2 regions of the uncultured Succinivibrio sp. genome follow, and region 2 is predicted to be linked to the other one. Evidence: predicted binding sites of a transcription regulator. Region 2 holds the regulator's gene; the other holds the start of a gene.
What was found. The regulator sigma-54, encoded in region 2, starts transcription at its own class of promoters, with help from an activator protein. The targets are predictions, from matches to a motif close to TGGCACNGTTTTNGCTT.
Positions count from the first base shown of each region.

Region 1: the regulator sigma-54 is predicted to act here: its motif matches at 8,398-8,414, upstream of QZU45_RS03780 (flagellar hook-length control protein FliK).

Region 1 covers NZ_CACVSS010000016.1:11,054-23,777, reverse strand. Annotated here, with positions in the region: gene QZU45_RS03820 (asparaginase) at 1-519, shown strand, start outside; gene fliE (flagellar hook-basal body complex protein FliE) at 763-1,188, shown strand; gene fliF (flagellar basal-body MS-ring/collar protein FliF) at 1,216-3,063, shown strand; gene fliG (flagellar motor switch protein FliG) at 3,187-4,179, shown strand; gene QZU45_RS03800 (FliH/SctL family protein) at 4,198-5,619, shown strand; gene fliI (flagellar protein export ATPase FliI) at 5,631-7,067, shown strand; gene fliJ (flagellar export protein FliJ) at 7,075-7,527, shown strand; gene QZU45_RS03785 (hypothetical protein) at 7,705-7,893, opposite strand; gene QZU45_RS03780 (flagellar hook-length control protein FliK) at 8,516-10,417, shown strand; gene QZU45_RS03775 (flagellar basal body-associated FliL family protein) at 10,483-11,037, shown strand; gene fliM (flagellar motor switch protein FliM) at 11,050-12,096, shown strand; gene fliN (flagellar motor switch protein FliN) at 12,107-12,514, shown strand; gene QZU45_RS03760 (flagellar biosynthetic protein FliO) at 12,519-12,724, shown strand, end outside.
Region 2 covers NZ_CACVSS010000014.1:593-13,316, reverse strand. Annotated here, with positions in the region: gene uvrA (excinuclease ABC subunit UvrA) at 350-3,193, shown strand; gene QZU45_RS03425 (DUF2750 domain-containing protein) at 3,202-3,582, shown strand; gene yjgA (ribosome biogenesis factor YjgA) at 3,617-4,180, opposite strand; gene QZU45_RS03415 (STAS domain-containing protein) at 4,184-4,432, opposite strand; gene QZU45_RS03410 (ABC transporter substrate-binding protein) at 4,452-5,066, opposite strand; gene mlaD (outer membrane lipid asymmetry maintenance protein MlaD) at 5,079-5,618, opposite strand; gene mlaE (lipid asymmetry maintenance ABC transporter permease subunit MlaE) at 5,632-6,405, opposite strand; gene QZU45_RS03395 (ATP-binding cassette domain-containing protein) at 6,405-7,211, opposite strand; gene QZU45_RS03390 (HAD family hydrolase) at 7,554-8,126, shown strand; gene lptC (LPS export ABC transporter periplasmic protein LptC) at 8,113-8,691, shown strand; gene lptA (lipopolysaccharide transport periplasmic protein LptA) at 8,657-9,175, shown strand; gene lptB (LPS export ABC transporter ATP-binding protein) at 9,194-9,919, shown strand; gene QZU45_RS03370 (RNA polymerase factor sigma-54) at 9,946-11,535, shown strand; gene QZU45_RS03365 (AAA family ATPase) at 11,673-12,724, shown strand, end outside.

The DNA.
Region 1 (12,724 bases), on a different contig from region 2:
TCTGACAGAATCTATGGTGCCCGTGATGTACGCAAGATCAGCACCTTCAATGTAAATGCTTTCAGCTCCGGTGATTATGGGAGCATGGGCTATGTAATTGACGACAATGTTCTGTTCTACAGTCAGCCTGTGAAGAAGCACACTGTAAATACAGAGTTCAATGTTTCAAATCTGAAGACTCTACCAAAGGTAGCCGTGCTTTATTTCAATGTTGACACCGACGGTTCAGTTATTGACTACTATGCACAGAAGGGGTACAAGGGAATTGTTATTGCAGGTGCAGGCAGCGGTGAGTACAGTGTAAGCTGGAAAGAAGCAATTGCAAGACATCCTGAGATGATTGTTGTCCGCAGTACCCGTGTAGGAACAGGCTATGTTGCAGCAAGTGACGACTATGATATTGCCAATGTTCTGCGCTGTGATGATCTTCAGCCACAGAAGGCTGCAGTTCTTTTGAGACTTGCTCTAACCAAGACTTCAAAGAAGGCTGAAATTCAGAAGATTTTTGACAAATACTAATCCTTTTTCGAGCTGATAAGTTTCTTTTTAGGCCGGCTTATTCTGCCGGCCTTCCTATGTGCGTGTTTATTTATGCGATTTAACTCAACTCTTTGATATTTTTTCTTTTTGTATTTATTCAAAAGAAAGTACGATTAAACTAGTAGCAGTTTCTGTTTAGATGCCTGATTTCAAAGTTGGCACGCTAATTGATTAGATACTCATAGCGTTATGTGTCTGTCAGTTTTTTGACAGGAGGAAACTATGAGTTTAATGATCAATCCATTAGTAGCAAATCCAACAATGTTAAATCAGCTTCAGAGAATGCAGCAGAATATGCGTTCGCTACAGGTTGCATCAACTGGCACAAAAGATACATTACAGCAAAAGATTGAGAATGCACCTGTAATGGTGCCAGGTCAGAACGGATCGGATAAGACAGATTCGGTTCAGACAAAAGATAATATTGGTGCATTTGCCAATATGCTTCATGAAGCTTTTGAAAATGTTAATACCCTCCAGAACGACGCCGCCAATAAACAGACACGTTTTGATCTGGGGGATAGAAAAGTGACCCTGTCTGATGTAATGCTTGCAACTCAGAAGGCAAGTCTGTCCTTTGATGCGACAGTTCAGATCAGAAACAAGATGATTGAAGCGTACAGAACCATATCTCAGATGCAGATTTAGTGCATATTTGGATGATGAGGAACTAATATGTCAGAAAATGGATTCCCGGTAGCTCCTGGTACAGGTAATCAAGAGGGAAGTAATCTGCCTACCACAACAGACGCAAGTGAGGCTTCGTCCTCTGAGCTGGAGTCCACCGATACTGGAACTGCAGTTAATACTAGTCTGCCTGAAAAGCACTCCGCCATAAAAAGCTTTTTCAAAGATGGTGAAATGGTTCGCCGTCTGGTAATCCTCGTTTTCCTGGTTATTTTTGTTGCCGGTATTATTTTTGCGGTAATCAGTTTTACCTCTACTTCAACTAAGGCCCCTGATACAGAAAGAAAACTTGGTCAGTATTCCTCTGCGGAAATTGGAAATGTGCTTGATTTTCTGGATACAGAAGGCTTCAAGTATAAGCTGTCAAACAATAACACCATCATTGTTGATGCCAGCGAGTATAGTGAGATTACCGAGCAGATGCTGCGTAAAGGAATTGCACTGCCTCAGGAGTCAACTGATGAGGGTGATCAGATTATTATGACCGACTCTGGCTTTGGTGTATCCCAGAGAATGGAAAATGAGCGCATCAAGCATAGTCGAGAGGTTCAGCTTGCAAGAGCCATTGAACGAATTGACGGTATTTCTCATGCCACCGTTCTTCTGGCAATTCCAAAGGATAATGTTTTTGCCAGAGAGAAGAGCAGACCAAGTGCTGCGGTTGTTGTAACTTTAAAACCAAATACTTATCTGTCACCTGAAAATGTAAACTCAATCAGATTCCTGGTAGCTTCCTCTGTACATAATCTGTTATCAAAGGACGTTACTGTAACAGACCACAACGGACGTCAGTTAAGTGCTGAGGTCAAGGGCGATACTCCAGAGAGCAAGATTCAGCGCGAGTTTGAAATGAGAACTATGCGTGAAGCTCAATATCGAGACAAGCTCGATTCAATTCTGATGCCTATGCTTGGTCTTGGCCGTTATTCTGCTGAAGTTGACGTTACTCTGGACACTACCGTTCAGGAAGAAACAGCTCAGCTGTATAATCCTGACTCTCAGGCGATACGTTCAGAAACCTTAAAGGAACAGTCCGGCAATGAGGATAAGAAAAATCCTTATGGTGTGCCTGGCTCTCTATCCAATCAGCCTCCTGCAAACGCTGCAATTCCTCAGCAGTTAAAGGATGGTACAGGTAGCTCCTCAGATTCAACCTCAAACCGTAAGGAAAGCCGTGAGGCTGTTCGTAACTATGAGGTGGATACAACTGTAAGACATACCGTGCGTCCATCAAACATTGTCTCTCGACTGACAGTATCTGTCGCTGTTGACTATGACAGACTGTTGGATGCTGACGGTATGGTTAAGTATGAACCTCGCTCTCAGCAGGATCTGGATAAGATAGCAGATCTGGTTCGCGGTGGTTTAGGACTTAATGAAGCTCGCGGTGACTTTGTTAAAGTTGAAACTGTCTGCTTCCCTCATGGCGATGTAAAACCACCTCTACCTTGGTATGAGCAGGAATTCTTCTACAGACTTGTACGTATAGGTGGTTCTGTAATTGTTGTGCTGATTGTGGTTATCTTCGTGATACGTCCTCTGCTCAACAATCTGCTGCACAAGGACGAGGAGGATATGTCATCAGAGGCAGAGCAGGATGAGCTTGATTCTCAGTCTGCACTTGATGGCTATGACGATTTCAACCTGATTGCCAAGAACAAGGAACTTGCTGATCAGGTATACACCATCAATAACGAAGGCGGTATTGAACTTCCTAACCTTCATAAAGAAGCTGATCTGCTCAAGGCAGTCAGAACACTTGCTTCCAATGAACCTCAGCTGACAGCGGAAGTTGTTAAAGAATGGCTTAACGCTGATTTTAAGGAAAAGAACTAGGGTAGTACTATGTCAGATGAAAAAGTTCCTGCTGCGCCAGCCCCAGCTGCGATGCCAGCCATCGGTGGCGGTCAGAATGCTCTATTAGAATTCTCTGATGACGAAAAAACGGCATTGGAGGGTATGTCCGGAATGGACAAGGCTGTTCTTCTGATGCTGTCCTTATCAGAGGAGGATGCTGCTCAGATTTTCAAGAACCTTGAGCCTAAACAGGTTCAGAAGCTTGGTATCAGAATGTCTGAGATGGCAACTTTTTCTCAGGATCAGGTGAATGCTGTTCACAAGGCTTTCCTCAAGGAAGTAACAAAGCATTCAAATCTTGGTCTTGGAAATTCAGACTTTGTTCGCCATGCTCTGGTTTCAGCTCTGGGGTCAGAGAAGGCAAACAATCTTATCGAGCAGATTTCTCTTGGAACCGGTTCCCGTGGTCTGGATTCTCTGAAGTGGATGGATGCAAGACAGGTGGCAACCATTATTCAGAACGAGCATCCTCAGATTCAGACTATTGTGCTTTCCTACCTTGAGCCAGAACAGTCTGCAGAAATTCTATCTCAGTTTAATGAAACTGTAAGACTTGACCTTATCATGCGTATTGCAACCTTAGAAGAGGTTCAGCCAGCAGCTCTGCAGGAGTTGAACGAAATTATGGAAAAACAGTTCGCTGGTGCCGCTGGTTCTCAGACAGCCAAGATTGGTGGTCTGAAGAGTGCTGCCGATATTATGAACTACTTAGACAGCTCAACCGAGACTCAGCTGATGAATGCAATTCAGTCTCAGGACAAGGAAATTGGTGGTCAGATCCAGGATCTTATGTTCGTATTCGAAAACCTCAGTGGTGTGGACGACCGTTCTATTCAGACTCTGCTGCGTGATGTTCCTTCTGATGTTCTTCAGAAGGCTCTTAAGGGAGCAGATGACAGCCTCAAAGAGAAATTCTTCAAGAATATGTCTTCTCGTGCTGCTGCATCTATGAAGGAAGATCTTGCATCTATGGGTCCTACCAAGCTGTCTGATGTTGAAGCTGCTCAGAAGGAAATTCTTACAATTGCAAGAAAACTTAACGATTCAGGTGCCATTATGCTTAACCGTGGTGGTGGCGGTGGTGACTTTGTTTAATACTAAGGCTGTTCTAATATGAGTGATTTTTTTCAGAAGAACTCCTCCTCAGCCGAAGGCGATGTTGCAAATGCCTCTGACATAGCGAATGAAAAACCTAACAGGGTGGATATTCGCTATGACAAGAAGATTGCTACTGTAACATCAGCATCTAAGGTTTCAAATTACAAGGTTAAAGTCTGGCCGACCCTGTCTGACGATTTCGTGACCGGAACCAATGCTCTGGGTATGAATGTCGAGATGGTGGAACGCAAGCGTGCCTTCATGCGGCTTGAAAAGAAGCGTAATGATTATCTAGAAGAAGTTGCGCTTATTCTTGATGCTCACAAGATTTTAGAAGAGGAAGAGGCTGCTGATCGTGCGGCCCGCGGTATTACCAGCATCACTCTTGAAGAAGTAGAAAAAATCAGAAATGATGCTTATGAGGAAGGAAAGAGTCAGGGCCATGATGAAGGTTATCAGATTGGCTTTGATGAGGGAAAGACAGAAGGACTTAAACAGGGCCATGTGGAAGGTCTTGCTATCGGTAAGGAAGAGGGATATGCCTCCGGTCTTGAACAGGGCAAAGCTGATGGCTTTGAAAAGGGCCATGATGAAGGTCTTGAATCTGGTCAGAAGGTTGTTCTAGAACAGGTTGAGCGTTTCAGATTTTTAGCTGATTCCCTTGCAAATCCTCTGCGTGAGGTTGACAAGGAGGTTACCGATGAAATTGCCTACATCATTTCAAGATTAGCCAAGGTAATTATTAAAAAAGAAATCGATACAAATGCTGAATTCCTGAAAAAAAGCATTGAGCAGGCTATCTCTATTCTGCCTTCAGCTACCAAAGGTGTTTCGATTTATCTGAATCCTGAGGATTACGCGGTTATAAATGCGGCAATAGGCAATGATTATATTAAGGAACAGGGCTGGGATTTAAAAGAATCAGACAAACTTTCTTCCGGAGATATCAGAGTTGTTAATGATAATTCAGAAATAAACTGGAGAATCAACGACAGAATTGATTCTTTGCTCGAGGAGTTCCTTGCAAAGGTTTATCCAAGTGTCGATTCAGCTCTTCGTGAATCAATAGATGGTTGCCCTGAATACAATGAACTGCCTAAGAAAGCTCTGGCCCCAAGAAATCTTAATGATATAAGTGAGGTCTTAAAGAGCAAGGCTCAGACAACTGCTTCTGCAGAGGTTACTCCTGCGGAACCTCAGGAAGCTTTAGATCAGGATAATCTTGCTCAGACCATGCAACAGCAGGCTCCACTGACAGATGATCCTGCTCCTTATGTTGATGATTTTGGTCATCCTGTTTATCAGTCTCCTGATGGACAGCTTTATTACTTTGATGAAAACAATAACCGAGTCTATGTTGATGAAAATGGTGTTCCTATTGGAAGTGATCCTGTGGCGGAAGCTGAAGTTACAGCAGAAGTTCAGCCTGGGGCTTAACGGGAGACACTATGAGTAATCTTTTATCTCGTCTTCAGTCCGTAAGCCTTCCAGATCGCGAGCAGAGTCCTGTTTTGTCTGGAAGACTTACTCGTGTGGTAGGCCTTACCCTGGAAGCAGTAGGAATAAAAGTTCCCTTAGGCCAGCGATGCCGCATTGATACCAACGGTGGTCCAATGCTAGCTGAAGTGGTTGGCTTCTCTGGTGAAACTACCTATCTGATGCCTACAACAGATATTATTGATGTTCAGAATGGAGATCTGGTTACTCCCATCTCAAGTTCTGATTCCTATCCTTATGGGCTTCATCTTTTAGGAAGAGTGGTTGATGGTCTTGGTAATCCTATTGATGATAAGGGGCCGCTTACAGCTGAAACCGCAACCAAATGGAATCCTGTAAAGCTTAATCCTATGGCCAGACGTCCAATCAAAAAGCCCCTGGATGTAGGCATCAAAGCAATAAATTCAATGCTTACCATAGGTCAGGGGCAGCGTATTGGTCTGTTTGCAGGTTCAGGTGTTGGAAAATCAGTACTTTTAGGCATGATGACCCGTGGTACAAATGCAGATGTTGTAGTTGTGGGGCTGATAGGAGAGCGTAGCCGTGAGGTTAAAGAGTTTATCGATGATATTCTTGGTGAGGAAGGTCGAGCTCGTGCAGTGGTTGTGGCAGCTCCGGCAGATGCATCTCCACTGATGCGTCTTAAGGGATGTGAAACAACGCTTTCTATTGCCGAGTACTTCAGAGATCAGGGCTACAATGTTCTGCTGATGATTGATTCTCTGACCCGTTATGCTATGGCTCAGCGTGAAATTGCCTTGGCTGTAGGTGAACCTCCTGCAACTAAAGGCTATCCTCCTTCTGTGTTTGCTAAGATGCCTGCCTTAGTTGAGCGCGCCGGGAATGGTGGCGAAGGCCAGGGCTCTATTACAGCTTTTTTCACTGTGCTGGTTGAAGGCGATGATCTTCAGGATCCAATTGCAGACTCTGCCCGTGCTATTCTGGATGGTCATATTGTTTTATCCCGTCAGCTTGCAGACTCCGGTCACTTTCCTGCAATTGATATTGAAAAGTCTGTAAGTCGTGTTATGCCTGCAGTTGTTACTGCAGAGCATATGATTATGGCCAGAACTATAAGGCAGTGTGTATCTCAGTATTCTCAGAGTAAGGAGCTGATTCAGATTGGAGCCTATCAGAAAGGTTCTGATCCTAATATTGATCAGGCCATTATGATTAAGCCTTTTATTGATGAGTTTACAGTTCAGGATATGAAGGAGATTGTTCCTTTTAAACAGTCTTTAGAGGGGCTTGAACAGCTCTCCATGATCCTAATCAATGATGCTCAGAAAAGAGTTGATGCACTGACTGTCAAGAAGGGGCAGGCACCAGCTCCTGCACCATCCAAAGGCGCACAGCCTGCAGCCAATCAGTTTGTAAAGGTTAAGTAGATAGCCTATGAGTGATAAAGCGCTTAATCTTGTCCTGGATTTAAGAAAACGAGAGGAGGATGATGCCTTAGAGCTTCTGCTGGAAGCTCAGAATAATGTGGCTTCTTTCGAACGTCAGATAGCTCAGTTAAAGGAATTTGAAAACATCTATATTGAGGAGATGAAGGCAAAATCCAAGTTTCAGCTGGATATGAGTACCTACCTTGCATACCAACAGTTCATTAATAAGCTTGAGACGATTAAGGAAAGACAGGAAGCCGGTCTTGTAAAGCTTCAGGAACAGGAGAATAGAGCCCGTTCCAATTATCTTGATAAACAGCAGCAGCGAAAGATCATCGAATCTCTTATAGAAAAGCATCGTCTTGAGCGCGAACGCCTTGAAGCTAAGGCAGAGCAGAAACTCAGTGACGATATTGTCTCATCTAAACAGGCAAGACTTCTAATTGAAAAGATGAAGTAAACGCCTCAATTTCTGATTAAATTAAGTTCTAATTTCTAAGACTATTATGTTGATTATACGAAAGGTGTTTTTTGAGATTACTTTGCTTTGAAAAAAAAGTTGAGGATAGAGCTTAATTATAGAAGATCAGCTTTTAGTCTTTTTTGAAGCTAAAGCTGATCTGAAAGTTCATCAATATTAATCAGCATTATCCATTCTTGGAACACCATTAGGATCTAGTAACAGTGAACATGGTGAAACTGCATAGACAGCAAGGCAAATCAGGGCTGCAACGCCTTCCCATAAAATTCTGTCATTGAACAGCAGATATGCAAAAATAAATACAACGCAGGTAATAATTGCAAGAGTTGTGAATATTGGTTTCATTAGAGTAATCCTAAAATTTATCATTTCTCTGTAAAGGAAAACTGATTAGGGGAGGCACCTAGGTGACCTGCTACCTAAAGTGAAAAAAGTTTTCCGTTCGATAGATCTTTAAACTTAGCTGTAAGCCGGTCTGAGAGCTAACGTAACAACCGTGTACTCCAGAATGTCTGAATATTTTTTTGTAGAACTAACTTTACGTATGCCTGATTTCTCGTACATATAAAGCTTAGCCTAAATCTGATAAGTATAATTTTTGAGAAAATATACCTAATCTTACTTAACTTTTACATGCCTATTTTTGTTTTATTCTTGCCTAAAATTTTATACATTTCTATGGAACTCCTGATTTTATCAGTAAATAAAAATAGTGTTATTGCATAATTTTTTTAAATTATTATGCAGCTGCACTTAAATGGTGAGTTTTTTTATATTTATAAATCCTCCTCATTCTGTGGCTTTTTTTCTATTAAAAATTTTTCTTCAGAATTTCTTTCCATTAGAAATTGGCAGATAAATTGCATTTATGCTGTCATGGTTTGTGGATTTTAGATTAAAAAAATCTATAACCATTTGATTATAAATGTAATATCCTGGAACTATTTATGGAAAAAGGAGATGTGGAATGCAATCAGTAAGCAGCTCATATCAACTTGAAGATGCAAAGGTTGCCATAAGTGGCAATCTGAAATATCAGCCTGCCATGAATTCTGGATTAGATTTTTCTAAGATTCTGAAAGATATTTCTTTCTCTCAGTCAGACAGAATATCAAAAGAATCTTCTAATCATGTTCAGAAGCGAGTGCTTCAAAACAGAGACGTTAAGGGAAAAAGATCAGATTCGAATGCAGCTGATATTAGGGATAGCTTTAATTCAAAAGCAAACACACCTAAGATAAAGTCTAAAAGAGAGGAAATAAGATTAGATTCAAATTCACACAAAGAAAAGGTTATCTCCACAAGAGATTATCCTGACAAAAACATGGAGCAGAAGACTGCTAAAGCGGAAACTCGTGCTGATACTTATGTCTCCAATGAAGCAGAGTTTTCAGAAAAAACAGAGAAGACAGTTGCTCAGTCTGAATCAGTTAAGTCATCAGATACTGTTCTGTTATCAGAAGAGAAATATATAAACTCTGAAAATGGTAATTCCTCTGCAGAGATGGTTTCACTTATTGCTGCAAAATCAGTGGGACCTGAATCTGAGTCTGTATCAGAGAAATTGTCAGATGCTGAAATGCTGCCTGAAGCAAAGATTCAGAACTTAAATGTATTTTCAAAAGTGTCTGAGCTTGCACAGGAAAATGGTATTGATCTGACAACGGTAGATCCAAAGGTTTTAAATGAGCTTGTTTACAAGATGTCTGCAAATCCTTTGAAGGATTTTGATTCAAAGGCATTTGAAGAGGCTGCCGTGCAGTTCCTTAAGGGAGATGTTCTGGCCTTAAAGACCTTCCTCGCCAACGAAAGTTCTCCTGATATTCAGCCGTTCTCTGCTGCTGATGATGTAATGAGTATGCTTAAAGAACTTGACGGCACTGTTAAGGTTAATGCTGAAAAGCCTCTGTTCTCTATGACCGAGGACTTTGGAGCAAAGGATTTTGAGGTAATCGAGGATAGCATTAGGACTTCCATTAGTCTTGATGAAATTCTTGCAAAAGAGGATATAAAGACCAAGATTGAATCAATTCTCGACAATAAAAAGGAGAGTCTTCAGAATAATTTTGAAAAGTCCGTAGCTCTTCTTCAGAAGGTTGTTAGTGGTTCTTCGGTGGAGTCAGAATTGAAGTCTGAAATGCCATCTGCCAGAGTGGATGCCTTTGCAGTTAATCCTCGAATGCACTCAGAGAGTGGGGTAGGGATCAGTACAGATACTCTTTTCTCTAAATCCTTTTCTGAACAGGGAAATAGCTCTTCGATGTTCAGTCACTCCGGACAGCATGGTTTAGGGGCCCTAGCTTCTATGACAAAGAACGCCAGCGAGTTCAATCTTTCTGCTATGGAGCAGTCTAAGCTTGATTTGCTGAATATGTCATCTGATCTTAAGGAGAATGCTAAAGCGCTAGCAATGAAAGTGATGGAGATGTCTTCTCGAAATCTCAAGTCACTGGATCTGACCTTGAATCCTGAAGGCTTAGGCAAGATGCGAATTGTCATCGATGCTCAATCAGCAGAAGAAATAACTAAAATTTCTATCAGTGCTTCTCATTCGGGAACACGTGCAATGCTTGAAAGCGGTATTGATGTTCTAAAGAATCTGCTCGAATCCAATAGTATTTTTGCAAAAACTGAAGTTGCAGAATACGATGAGGAAAGGGCATTTAATGGCTCTTCATCGGATGAATTCTCTCAGAATTCCGGACAGAATCAGAAGCAGCATAAAGAAAATGAAGAAAATCAATCTGATAACGGCACAATCTTTGCAGGAGGTAAAACCGATGCCGAGGCGTCAGAAAATCATCATATAGAGAATAATGAAAATTTAAATAACTCACAAAATAGCAATACAGTAAGCTATTTTGCGTAGAAATATATGATAATTAAGTGAATAATTTTATCTGTGTGCCATAATATAAAAAAAAGGAGAGAATTATGGCTAAAGAAAAAGAAAAAGATAATGTTGATACAGCAGATTCAGATGATGCTCCTAAAAAGAAAGGTAAACTTTTCTTAATCATAGCTGTTGTTCTGCTGCTGATTGTTGGTGTTGGCGGTTATTTTGGTGTTGCGTATTTCAAGCATCTCCCTCCTTTTGAACCTCCTGGGCCAACCCCTGAGGAAAAAGCCGCACTGAAGGCAGCTGAGGAAAAGGAAAAGATGTTGCTTCAGCGTGATATCTATGTTCCTATTAAAGAAACCTTTACTTTCTCCATAAAGAGTGACAGAAGGATTCATACTGGACAGGTTGATGTGGTGCTGGTTGTTATTGGTGAAGAGAATGAAGCTTTAGCCAAAAACCATCTTGCTCTTATCACCAGTGTAATTTTTGAGAGACTATCAGCCCAGTCATACGAAGCCCTACTGCTTCCTTCAGGAAGACAGCGACTAAAGCGTGATTTACTGGATGCTGTGAGGGCAAAGATGTCAGAGCTTAACAAGACTCCGGTCGTAGACCAGATCCTGTTTACTAAATTTGTTCTACAGTAAGGAGCTTATAACGTGACCGAGTTTTTATCTCAGGACGAAATCGATGCTCTGTTACATGGAGCGGATGATGTTGAAGAGGAAAAACCCCAGGAAACTACTGGCGTCAAGACTTTTGACTTTGGCTCTCAGGAACGTATTGTTCGTGGCCGTATGCCAACTCTTGAGCTTGTGGACGAACGTTTTGCCCGTCACATGCGTATCAGCCTTTTTAACATGATGCGTCACAGTGCTGAAGTTACCTGGACTGGCGTGAACATGATGAAGTTTGGAGAATACACTCAGACTCTGTTCGTGCCTACCTCCTTAAACATGGTTCGTTTCCGTCCTTTAAAGGGTACAGCTCTGATCACACTGGAAGCCAGACTGGTATTTATTCTGGTTGAAAACTTTTTCGGTGGTGAGGGTAGATTCAGAACCAAGATTGAAGGTCGTGAATTTACTCCTACAGAAAGACGAATTACTCAGAAACTTCTGAAGATGGTGTTCGCTGATTACAAGGATGCATGGTCTCCTGTAATGGATGTTGAGTTCGAATACCTTGATTCTGAAGTTAACCCTTCGATGGCAAACATTGTTTCTCCATCTGAAGTTCTGGTGGTAAATCAGTTCCATGTGGATCTGGATGGTGGTGGCGGAGATCTGCATATCTGCTTCCCATATTCCATGATTGAACCTATCAGAGAGCTTCTGGATGCTGGTGTGCAGTCAGACAAGGGCGATACTGATGTAAGATGGAATAAAGCTCTACGTGAAGAGGTTATGGATGTCAACGTGGATATGCGAGTAAAGCTTCTCGACACACTTGTTTCCCTACGCGATGTGATGGATTTTAAGGTTGGAGATGTTTTAAACGTTGATATTCCGGATAATCTTCTGGTATATGTAGAGGATCTGCCAAGCTATCATGCCAAGCTTGGGCAGTCAAAAGATAAGATGGCCATCAGAATCTCTGAGGTACTGGAAAGACCTAAGAGTGCTAAGAATGACTTCAGCTTTATTAAAGGTAATGGAGTTAATATTGCTGATGAAGATGAGATGGAAGATTTTGATGACGATTAGAAGGTGATGTATGTCAGACGATCAGAAATTAGCCGACGAGTGGGCTGCGGCTCTTGGTGCACAGGAAGGTGGCAGTGAAGATCCCGTTTCTCCTCCAGTTGAAGAATTTGAGGAAGAGGGTGGGGCTCAGAGCAAGTCTCCTTTGACAGCTGAAGAACGAAAAAAACTGGATTCCATTCTGGATATTCCGGTAACTATTACAATGGAAGTTGGTCACGCAAAGATATCTATTAGAAATCTGCTACAGCTGAATCAAGGTTCTGTTATTGAGCTTGAGCGTATGGCAGGTGAACCATTGGATGTGCTGGTAAACGGTACCCTGATTGCTCATGGTGAGGTTGTTGTAGTTAACGATAAATTTGGTATCCGTTTAACTGATGTAATTAGTCAGGTTGAGCGTATCAAGAAATTGCAGTAGTCATATGATTAGACGTTTTTTATGCGCTTTTAGTATTTTTGCTGCGGCACCTGTTTTAGCTGCAGAGGATAAGGCTGGTGGTCCTGTACTGGACACAGCCTCTATTTTTTCATGGGTAATTTCAACCTTTGCAATCCTGTCTTTGATAGTTGCATTAGCTTATCTTCTGAGAAAGACTCGCTTTGTAAAAGTCAACAAGGGGACTTTGGG
Region 2 (12,724 bases):
CCCACTTACAATGCATGTCATTTAGCTTAAATCTTTTTTTTCTTTTTTTTCAATAAGATTAGATAAGAACTGTGCGGTAAATTTTTTTTGATTTAAATATTTTCAGAACAAAGAAAGATAATCAAAAAAATTGGGCAGGAATTATGTTGAAACATAATTCATTGAAATATATTTCAATGAAACATAATTCAATAAAGATTATTTTCAGTGCTCTCATAGTATGACTTCAATGCATAATTATCTCTAATAGAAATCATTACTGATTAATTTTGTCGTCTTTTCTTTTATCCTCCATGAATTGTTTAAGGTAAAATTACAAAATCGACTTTAATAAAAATCAATTATACAAATGGATAAAATCGTAATTCGCGGTGCCCGCACCCATAATCTGAAAAATCTGAATCTGACAATTCCACGTAACAAACTCTGCGTAATCACAGGAAGATCAGGTTCAGGAAAATCATCTCTTGCCTTCGACACTCTTTATGCAGAAGGACAGCGTCGCTATGTGGAATCTCTTTCTGCATACGCCCGTCAGTTCTTATCCCTGATGGACAAACCTGATGTTGATTCAATTGAAGGTCTATCCCCTGCTATCTCCATTGAGCAGAAGGCCACCTCCCACAACCCAAGATCAACAGTCGGTACTATCACAGAGATTCATGACTATTTAAGACTTATCTGGGCAAGAATCGGAGAGGCAAGATGTCCAGAACACGGCACGGTTCTGAAAGCTCAGACCATAAGCCAGATGGTTGATGCGGTTATGGAACAGCCTGAGGGAACCAAGATTATGATCCTCTCTCCTGTGGTAAGAGGAAGAAAGGGCGAATATAAACAGCTGTTTACTGATCTGGCTAAAGACGGTTTTATCCGCGCCAGGGTCGATGGAGAAATCTGCGATCTCTCCGATCCTCCAGATCTGGCTTTAAGAGAAAAGCATGATATTGATATTGTTGTAGACAGAATCAAGGTTAAGCCAGATTTAAAACAGCGTCTTGCTGATTCCTTTGAAACCGCGCTCAAATACTCTGACGGTATTGCCGTGGTCTGTCCAATGGAGGAGCATAAAAAAGAGGATGAGATTCTGTTCTCATCTCATTACTCATGCCCTATCTGCGGCTATTCAATTCCAGAATTAGAACCAAGAGATTTCTCCTTTAATAATCCACACGGATACTGTCCTAAATGCGAAGGCTTAGGTGCAATGATGGTTCTGGATATCGACAAGATCGTTCCTGATAAAACCAAATCCGTATTTGAGGGAGCAATTCTAGGATGGGACAGAAGAAATCCTTTCTATTATAAGGAATTAGAAGCTGTTGCCGATTATTACGATATAGATCTTCAGAAACCATTTAGTGAGCTTACCAAAAAGGAAGTTGATCTGCTCATGTATGGAACTGGCACTACAGCCATTCCTATGAAAATGGTCTACTCTGGAGGAAAGAAATCCCAGACCAGCTTTGAGCCATTTGAGGGTGTTATTCCTAATTACGAGAGAAGATCACGCGAAACCGAATCTGAGTATGTAAGAGTCTATATTTCAAAACTGATGAGACCACTGCCTTGCCCTGACTGTCATGGCGCAAGGCTGAAGAAGGAATACTGCAACGTATTTGTTAACAATAAATCCTTACCAGAGATTAATAACTACTCAATACAGGAGTGCTATCAGTTCTTCTCCGAAATAAAGCTTACAGAGCAGGAAAAGAATATTGCCTCACGAGTATTAAAGGAAATCAGAGCCAGATTGGGATTTCTGATAAACGTTGGACTTGGATATCTGACTCTGTCGCGCTCAGCTGAAACCCTATCCGGAGGTGAAGCCCAGCGTATCAGGCTGGCAAGTCAGATCGGTGCAGGTCTGACCGGTGTTATGTATGTGCTGGACGAACCTAGTATCGGTCTTCATCAGAGGGATAACTCAAAGCTCCTTGATGCCCTGAAGAATCTGAGAGACATCGGCAATACAGTTATTGTTGTAGAGCACGATGAAGATACCATGAGAGCTGCAGATCAGATTATAGATATCGGTCCTGCAGCCGGAATCAACGGTGGCGAAGTAATCGCTCAGGGACCAGTTGATGAAATTGAAAAATGCGAAAACTCCCTGACCGGTAAATACCTCTCAGGCAAGAGACGCATTGAAATTCCAAAGAAAAGAATCAAACCAAAGAAATCAAAGCTCCTGACTTTAAAGGGATGTACCGGCAATAACCTCAAGAATATCGACGTATCCTTCCCTGTTGGATGCTTCGTGGTAGTAACAGGCGTTTCAGGTTCTGGCAAATCAACACTGGTTAACGATACCCTGGTCAGAATTGCCGAGCGTAAACTAAACGGAGTCACAGCAAATGATGATCCAGCTCCATTCAGAGAGATAGAGGGACTTGAGCATTTTGACAAGATCATCTGTATTGATCAGAGTCCTATCGGCAGAACTCCTCGTTCCAATCCTGCAACATACGTAGGACTGTTCTCTGATATACGAGACCTGTTTGCAAAAACTCCTGAATCAAGAGCAAGAGGCTATACTCCTGGCAGATTCTCCTTTAACGTAAAGGGAGGTAGATGCGAAGCCTGTCAGGGCGATGGAACCATCAAGGTTTCCATGAACTTCATGCCTGATGTCTATGTAAAATGCGAAGAGTGTGACGGTAAGAGATATAACCGAGAAACTCTTGAAGTTTTATATAAAGGCAAGACTATCGCCGATGTTCTGGACATGAACATTGAGCAGGCTTTAGAGTTCTTCTCGGCAGTACCTTCCATCGCATCTAAGCTGCAGACACTGATGGACGTGGGCCTATCCTACATTACCCTAGGTCAGTCTGCTACAACCTTCTCAGGCGGTGAAGCTCAGAGAATCAAGCTCTCTAAAGAACTGTCAAAGAAGGCTACCGGTAAGACTCTTTACATTCTTGATGAGCCTACTACAGGTCTGCACTTTGAAGATGTGAGACTGTTACTGGATGTTCTGACCAGATTAAGAGATCAGGGAAATACTGTTATAGTAATCGAACATAATCTTGACGTAATCAAGTCTGCAGATTATCTTATCGACCTAGGACCTGAAGGTGGACGTAACGGCGGAAATATAATCGTCTGCGGTACTCCTGAAGAGGTCAGTGAATGTAGAGAATCATTTACCGGGCAGTTTTTAAAACCAATACTAGAAAGAGGCTATTAGGAGACTATATGGCAAAACTTACAGAAAAAGAATATGAGGCAATCCAGTCTCTAAATGCAGAATACAGACAGGCAATGTTTATGAGAGTTGCCAAAGAAGAAAATGGCTTCTACATTCTTGCTGATAGCGAAGGCCCACTGATTCTTGAAGATACAGAGGAAGATGAGGATCATAACATTTTCAGTATTCTTCCTGTATGGTCACATGAGGAACTTGCTGCAGGCTATGCTGAGAAAAACGGCATGGAAGGTTTCAAGCCTCAGTTTGTAACCACTCAGGTCTGGAACGAGAAATGGGTTCCAGCCTTCCGTGAGCAGCAGAATGTACTGATTGGCTTTATGCCGATTTCAGATAAGGATTTCTCTGTAGAATCACCTATAGAATTCTAACGTCTTCACCAAAGGCAAAGACGTCAGATCAGGATTACTTGATGAGGTCGTCTGGGATCTGAACCTTTGCCTTTGCAAGTTCAGTTTTGACATATTTGAACAAAGCTCTGGAATTAGGCTTTGCCACTTCCTCAGATTCGATTTTAGCGGATTCTTCCTTGGCCTTCTTAACCAGGTTTCTAAGCTTGTTTCTGTCAATTTCAGCTGCCAGATTACATAAGGCGTTAACTACCTCAATTCCTCCGGTAATCAGCTTCTCTCTTAACTTCTCAAGCTTTAGGGCATTAGGATCAACCTTTGATGAGGCACCCAGCATATTAACCTGCTGCTCAAGATCAGAGTCGTCATAGGCTCTCTGAAGCTTAGCCACATACTGAAGCTGTCTGCGTCTTTCATCTGATTTTGGCTTGAGTTTTCTTGCAATAATCAGAGCATCCTTGACATCCTGAGGAATAACCAGGGATTTAAAGCTCTGATCACCAAGATCAGCTATCTTTTCCACAAGCTTTCTGATTGCCTGAGCCTCTCGCTTGTGAGCACTGCGGCTCTCCTCTGCAGGGGCGGCATCAAAGCCTTCAAAATGTTTCTGTTCTGCCATAAGTTACTTCTTGATTTCTAAAATCTCATTAAGTCTATAAGTTGTGATCAAATTTACTGCAGTCTGTGAAACATTAAGCAATTTAATCTTTTTACTGTCTAAAGACTTGGCCCACTGCACCAGATAGGCAGCACCGGCCGCATCAATCTTTCTGATATTCTGCATATCAAAAACTGAATTCTTGAAGATTTCATCTCGCTGTTTCCACAGCTTTGGCACAGTAGTAAAGGTTAATTCTGTAAGATTATCCATAACCCACCAGGAACTCTGCTTATTTGTTATCTGTTGAATTCAGTTTTGCAATGGCTGCATCTACGCCCTGATTCTTAATGATTGGAGAAATCTCTGAAACCTTGGCATCCAGCATGGAAATGTTCTCGCCGATAAGATCAAAGGCCTTCCACTCACCGGTCTTTGAATTCTTGCGCATCTTCAGAACCAGCTCTAAATCCTTTTTACCGCTCTCTCTGATAATCATCTTTACAGAAACCAGAGACTCACTTTCAGGAACACTCTTTACCTCTGAAGGAACAATTTCCTGATTGGTGTACTTTGAAAGAACTGAAACAAAGCTCTGTTTCATGTATTTTTCAAATGCATTGGTAAACTTCTCTCTGTCTTCCTTGGAAAGAGTCTTAAGAGAGGTTCCCATTACCTTGTAGGCTGCATATTTGATGTCGATATAAGGGAACAGATTATCCTGAATGATCTTCTCGGAAACAGCATTGTCAGAAATCTTATCCTTGTTGGCTTTAATTTCCTTGACGGTATTTACAGCAACATCATTTGCCAGCTGATAAGGATTGCTCATGTCAAAATTTGCCTGAGCGGTGAAACTGAACATAAGAACGATAAAAGCTGATAAAAGCGCAATAATCTTTTTCATAGTAAAACTACCCTATTCCTTAGTTGAATCAGTGTTTGAATCTGTGGTTGTCTCTGCAGCACTAGCCTTTGATTTTTCGGCATCCTGTGAGGAATTAAATAAAAACTTTGAAATCAGATCCTCAAGCACGACAGCTGAACCGGTGTCGGTGATGTAATCACCATTCTTAAGATAGGTGGTTCCAAGATCCTCATCATAGAAGCCTGGAGTAATGGCAATATACTGCTCACCGATAATACCAGAGGTCTGAATGCTGGCTTTTGATTCGCTGGAGATTTTATCAAATTTTTTCTCGATACCGATACTTACAACCGGAGTCAGACTCTCACCATCAAGATTGATGGCGGTAACTCTGCCGATGGCAACACCGCCGATTCTGACAGGAGCACGTAATCTTAATGAACCGATATTCTCAAACTTGGCATAGACTGTATACAGTTCTGCTTTGGAATTTAATACCAGACCTGCAACCTGCAGAGCAAGAACACATGCAGCGATAATGCCTAACAGCATGAAAATGCCAACCATGATTTCTGTTTTTAAATATTTCATTACTAATTACCTACTAGAACATTAATGCTGTAAGAATAAAATCCAGACCTAAAACCGCTAATGATGACTGCACAACTGTAGCGGTGGTAGCTCTACTGATACCCTCAGAAGTTGGACGGCAGTCATAACCGTTGAAAAGAGCAATCCAGGTACAGACAAAACCAAAGACTGCAGCTTTGATAATCATTGGAACCAGATCCTCTGTAAGATCGACGCTGGCCTGCATACCTGACCAGAAAATACCATCGTCAATACCAAGCCAGTCAACACCAACAAGCTTTCCGCCATATATACCGATAAGACAGAAAAGCAACGAGAGAATAGGCATACTGATAAGACCGGCCCAGAATCTTGGAGCAATGATTCGTCTGAGAGGATCAACCGCCATCATTTCCATGGCTGAAAGCTGCTCAGAAGCCTTTAACTGACCAATTTCAGCTGTCAGTGCAGAACCTGCTCTACCTGCGTACAGCAGTGCGGTAACCACAGGGCCAAGCTCTCTGATGATAGACAGAGCCACAAGGGTTCCCAGAGAACCTGTAGCCATAAAATCCTTTAAGATATTAAAGCCCTGCAGACCTAAAACCATTCCGATAAACAGTCCTGAAACCAGAATGATAATGATGGACTGAACACCAACAAAATAAATCTGGTTTATCAGTAAAGGAAATGATTTTTTTAGGTTAGGTATCGCTATGATTGAATGAAGAAAAATGATTGTAGATCTCCCTAAAGAGGAGATCTTTTTCAACGCATATCTTCCTAAAATACCAAATAATTCTAACATTACAGCTCCTCGATATAATTCTGAGAGCCTTTTAGTTTAAAAGCATAAGGACCATCAAAATCGCCCTGAATAAACTGAATAACTCTAGGATCACTGCTGTTTACAATCTCCTGTGGAGTTCCGCTTCCTAAAACCGAACCTTCCGAAAGAATATAGACATAGTGGGCAACTTCGAGTATCTCTTTCACATCGTGTGTTACAACAACTGAAGTTTTGCCTAAGGATTTGTTGATATCAGCAATAAGCTTAACCAGTACGCCTTTGGTAATAGGATCCTGACCAACAAAAGGCTCATCATACATGATGAGATCAGGATCCAGAGCAATAGAACGGGCAAGTGCGGCACGTCGTGCCATACCGCCTGAAAGCTCTGAAGGGTACAGATAGGCAGCAGCTCTCATTCCTACGGCCTCAAGATTCATTAAAACTACATCATGAATCAACTCTTCAGGAAGAGCTGTGTGTTCTCTGATAGGAAAAGCGACATTGTCAAAAACATTCATATCTGAAAACAGAGCTCCGCTCTGAAAAAGCATACTCATTCTTTTTCTGAGTTCATAAAGCTCATTTCTTTTCAGTGAATGAACGTTGATGCCGTCAAATTCGATTGTCCCCTCATCTGGGACAAGCTGTGCACCTATCAGTCTTAGGATCGTAGTTTTACCAGTACCTGAAGGTCCGAGAATCGCTGTAATTTTTCCTTTAGGGATATTCAGCGACAGATTCTTGTAAATCTGCTTACTGGCATACGAGAAAGATACGTTATTAACTTTAATAAGACTATCTTCGTTTAGGATTTCACTCATAAACACATTTAATTTTTTTTATATACGGATAACAGAGAATTTAATCAGAGTATAGGTAAAAAACAGATACCCGATAAAAATACTCAAAATTAATCTCTTATGATACCTGCATTGTACCAAATTAATAAGGCACATAAATTCAGTATAGGCGAAATTGTCCATATATAGAGACAACAATATGAATATTGTTGGTCGCAAAATCACATTAATAGTTGTTATAATTACGCATGTTTTTTCTAGTCTTTAATTTATCAATTAAACTTAAAGTTGGTACATTGAAAAATGTACTGAGTTTATTTTTACATCTGGATGATTTTTATCCAAAGAAAATACCGGAATAATATGAAAAAAGTTACTACCGTTAATACCTGCTATGGAAAAGTTGACGCAGAATTTCTGACCCGTCTGTCAACCATCAAGCTTTTGGCATTTGATGTGGACGGAACCATAACTGACGGCGGCATTATCTATGACAATGAAAATCTAGAGTTAAAAAGATTTAATACTAAGGACGGTTTTGGAATCCATACTTTGGTTAAAGAAGGAATCGAGTGTGCAGTTATCACCGGCAGAGAGGCAAATCTGACTGCAAGACGCATGCAGGATCTCAAGGTTCAGCACATCATTCAGGGAGAGAAATCAAAAAACACTGCCCTGACAAATTTATGTGAAAAACTGAATATATCTCCGGATGAGGCAGTATGCATCGGAGATGATCTCAATGATATGCCAATGTTCAGAATTGCCGGTTTAAGTGTCTGTCCCCATGATGCCCATCCTTTCATCAAATCACAGGTTGATTATATAACTACCTGTAATGCAGGCTATGGTGCAGTAAGAGAACTGTGCGATCTGATTTTAATGTCAAAGGGGATCCTGAATCCGGATGGTGGATTTGTAGATGAACGTTACTAAAAAATCGATACTGATTACGGTACTTTTTGCTTTCATATCGTCAGCCATTTACCTTTATACCTTAACTTTAAAAACACAGGAAGTTAAGGATATGTCTGGGCTGCCTACATTTATTGCAACAGACTCTAACGGAACCCTGTTTGATAAAACAGGAAAAATAACCAGAACCATGATTGCAAGCAGAACAGAATTCTACGATCAGGGAAATATGTACCATTTTGATGATCCGCTGATCACAGCTTACAACTACAAGGATGCTGACAATCCTAATATCTGGCATCTTAAGGGCCAGAAAGGCAAAATGAAGTCCAATGACTACGCCATTGTAAATGGCGATGTAGTCATCTATCCTGGTTTTAAGGATGCAGTCATCGACAAGGCAACTGCAGATAATCTTGTCTACAGCTTTGCAACTGATGAAGTAACCTCCAAAGATCTTGTAACCATTTACGGACATGTGTTCCAGACCGAAGGCACCAATTTTAAATTCAATCTATCAAATAATGTGATGAGTTATAAGGGAAAACCACATGCTACATATTATCCAAAGAGCAAGAAAGACTAAGTTAGTTCTACTGATGATAGCCCTTGCATCACAAAGCGCATATGCATTAAAGGACGATACTGAGCAGCCTTTGAATATTATCTCAAAGGAGCAGATTGCAGATTTTGAATCCAACAAAGCTATTTTTATCAAGGATGTAGTTGCCACTCAGGGCAGTATGGAACTGCATGCTGATAAGGCTGAGTTATCCAGAAACAGTAAGGGTGAACTCCAGGAAGTTAAAGCCTACGGCAAACCTGCGACCTTTAAACAGCTCCAGGATGACGGCAAGCTGGTTCACTCTCAGTCATCAATTATTCAGTATTTGCCAGAGAAGAATCTGCTGATCCTTATCGGTAGAGCTACAATCTGGCAAGACAACTCTCATGTTGATGGCGAGAGAATTGAGTACAATACTGTAACAAGACAGTTAAAAGCATCAAATGAAAACAGCCAGGGCGGAAGAGTACAGAGCACATTCCTGCCTCAGGAACTGAAAAAATAATACCTACCGGAAATAAGAATGAGTATATTACAGGCTTTACATTTAAAGAAAACCTATAAGAAAAGAACTGTTGTTTCAGATGTCAGCCTAGATGTTGAGAGCGGTTCTATCGTTGGCCTTTTAGGTCCTAACGGAGCAGGAAAAACAACATCCTTCTACATGATTGTTGGTATTGTTTCCTCTGAAGGCGGAAACATCATTCTCGACGGCAAGGATATTACCTCTCTGCCTATGCATGCCAGAGCCAGAGCCGGTCTTGGCTATCTTCCACAGGAAAACTCCATCTTCAGAAAGCTTACTGTTTATCAGAACCTGATGGGCGTTATGGAGCTTGTACCTAATCTGACAAAGGCTCAGCGTGAAGAAAAGGTTAATGAGCTGCTAGAAGAATTCAACATTGCAAGACTAAGAGACAATTCCGGTATGTCCCTGTCTGGTGGAGAGAGACGCCGTGTTGAAATCGCCAGAGCTCTGGCCGCTGATCCTAAATTCATTCTGCTGGATGAGCCTTTTGCAGGTGTTGATCCTATTTCAGTTAACGATATTAAAGAGATTATCCTTCATTTGAGAAATAGAGGGATCGGCATCTTAATTACAGATCATAATGTCCGTGAAACTTTGGATGTTTGTGAAAAATCATATATAGTTAATGCAGGACAGATTATCGCGCAGGGTACTGCGGACGAAGTTCTAAGCAACACAAAAGTAAAGGATGTATATCTAGGAAAAGACTTCTCAATGTAATAAAACATAAGGGATTTATGGCAGGAATAAGAAACGCGCTGCAATTAAGAACAGCTCAGACTCAGACATTATCAATGACGCCTCAACTGCAACAGGCTATCAAGCTGCTGCAGCTGTCATCTATTGAGCTTGAGCAGGAAATTCAGCAGGTTCTTGAAGAAAATCCCTTTTTAGAGAAAGTCTCTTCTGACTCAAATGACGAGTCATTAGAAGCTCTTGAGGAAAAAGAGCAGTCAGATTCCGACGGCTTTGATCCCTTCGACAACGATTCCTCAGCAAGCAATACCTCAGACTCCATGATTGAACATGACAATTATGGAGACGAGAATTTCGATCCTTTCAGAGATTCCAATTCTTCATCCATATCAGAAAGTCAGAGTACCTCAAACGAGGATACAGCTGTTGAAGAAAACAACGTCACCTCTGTTAAAGAAGATGAGCTAATCCGTAACGATGACTATATCAACAAGAGCTCCAAAGGCCTGGCCATAGAGAACAACGATATCTATGAGGGTGAAACCACAGAAACCTTACGAGACCACCTGATTTTCCAGCTGGAGATGTCCCCTCTTGAAGGAACTGATAAGCTTATAGCCATGAATATTATTGATGCAATCAATGACTCAGGCTATATCACCGAATCACTTGAGGATATCCTAAGCTCAGTGCAGAAAGATGATCCTGAAACCACTCTAGATGATGTCAAAGCAATTCTAAAGCTTGTTCAGCACTATGATCCGCTGGGAGTGGCATCAAGAGATGCTGCCGAGTGTATGCTGATTCAGCTCCATGAAATGGACAGCTCAACCCCATACAGAGATCTGGCCATCAAAGTTATTTCAGAATACTCAGATCTGCTTTCCAACAGAGATTTCAGAAGTCTCTGTCAGAAGATGTCCATTAAGGAAAATGTTCTTAAGGAAATCATTGCGGTTCTGCAGAAGCTGAACCCAAGACCAGGTAATTTTGCCCCTTCCAAAAAAACCGATTTTGTTATTCCGGATGTTATTGTTGTAAAGACATCAGATGGCAACTATACAGCTGAACTGAATTCCTCAGCCAATACTCTCATCAGGATCAACGAAGCCTACAGTCAGCTTTCAAAACAGGCCAGAACAGTTCAGGAGAAGGAATTCTTTAAATCTCATCTGCAGGAGGCAAACTGGTTTATATCCAGCCTTGAAAAGCGTAATGAGACCCTACTGAAGGTTTCCCGCTGTATTGTTGCTCACCAGACTGAATTCATGGACAAAGGACCATCTGCAATGAAGCCAATGGTTCTCAATGATGTGGCAACAGAAATTGAGATGCATGAGTCCACTATTTCCAGAATCACTACAGAAAAATACATCTATACCCCTAAGGGCACCTTCGAACTCAAGTACTTCTTCTCCTCCTCTGTAGGAACCGATGACGGCGGTGCCGCTTCCGCAACTGCAGTTAAGTCCTTCATCAAAGATCTGATTGCAGGTGAGAATCCTCGCAAGCCACTCTCTGACAGCAAACTGTCTGAACTGCTTTTAGAGAAAGGAATGAATGTTGCCAGAAGAACTGTAGCAAAATACAGAGAGGCTTTAGGCATTGAATCATCCTCGCAGAGAAAGAAGCTGATCTAAGAGCTATTTTTGCAGTTATTCTTTCTCAGCATAATTTGAATAATATTAAAGGCTCCAGATCTAAAGCCCCAATACTCTGCTTGCTGATAAGCAAGAAGAATCTGCTAGAATAGAGAATAAAAGCAGGAGATAGTGGAATGGCTTCATATTTAAATCCAGGATTTGAAAAATATCAAGAATCATTAAATGCAAAGATATACATTGATAAATCAGATCTCATTGCCATTCTAAATGAAAATATCAGTACCACCCAGAAATACATCTGTATCAGCAGACCAAGACGCTTTGGAAAATCAGTTACTGCAAATATGCTCTGCGCCTATTATTCAAAAGATACAGACAGTTCCTTTCTATTTGATAACCTAAAAATAGCAAAATCAGATTCATATAAGAAACACCTGAATCAATACAACACCATCTTTATCAATATGCAGCGTTTTCTCTCCAGAGCCAAAAATGATATTGATCAGATGCTGAACGATCTGAATAACTTTATAAAAGAGGAAATCTGCGAACAGTACCCTTCAATTGATGTAAGTAAATTTACAGAACTTTACGATGTTTTAGACTGTGTCTATCAGCAATCAAATGATGGAAACGAACAGATCAAAAAAGGTTTTGTATTCATTATCGATGAATGGGACTGCATCCTGCGAGAGAAGCAAACTGATGCTACAGGAATAAAGAAATACCTGGATTATCTAATAGTCCTACTAAAAGATCAGAGCTATGTTGCTCTAGCCTACATGACAGGTATTCTTCCAATCAAGAAATACGGTTCTCACAGTGCGCTTAATATGTTTGATGAATATTCAATGACTGATCCTGGTGAATATGCATCATATATTGGCTTTACAAAGGATGAAGTTATCAATCTTTGCGATACATACCAGATTGATGTTAATACCATGAAAAAATGGTATGACGGCTATTCTTTTGATGAATCACTGCATCTTTATAATCCAAATTCTGTTGTAAAAGCAATTCAAAGGAAAAAGTTCTCTAGTTACTGGACACAGACAGAAACATTTGAGAGTCTTCGCAGATATATTGATTTAAATATGGAAGGACTTCGAGACGAGATTGTAAAACTTATTGCAGGTAATGAGGTTGTTGTAAATACTGCAAAATTCCACAATGATATGACAACCTTTGAAACCAAGAACGATGTTTTAACTCTTCTGATTCA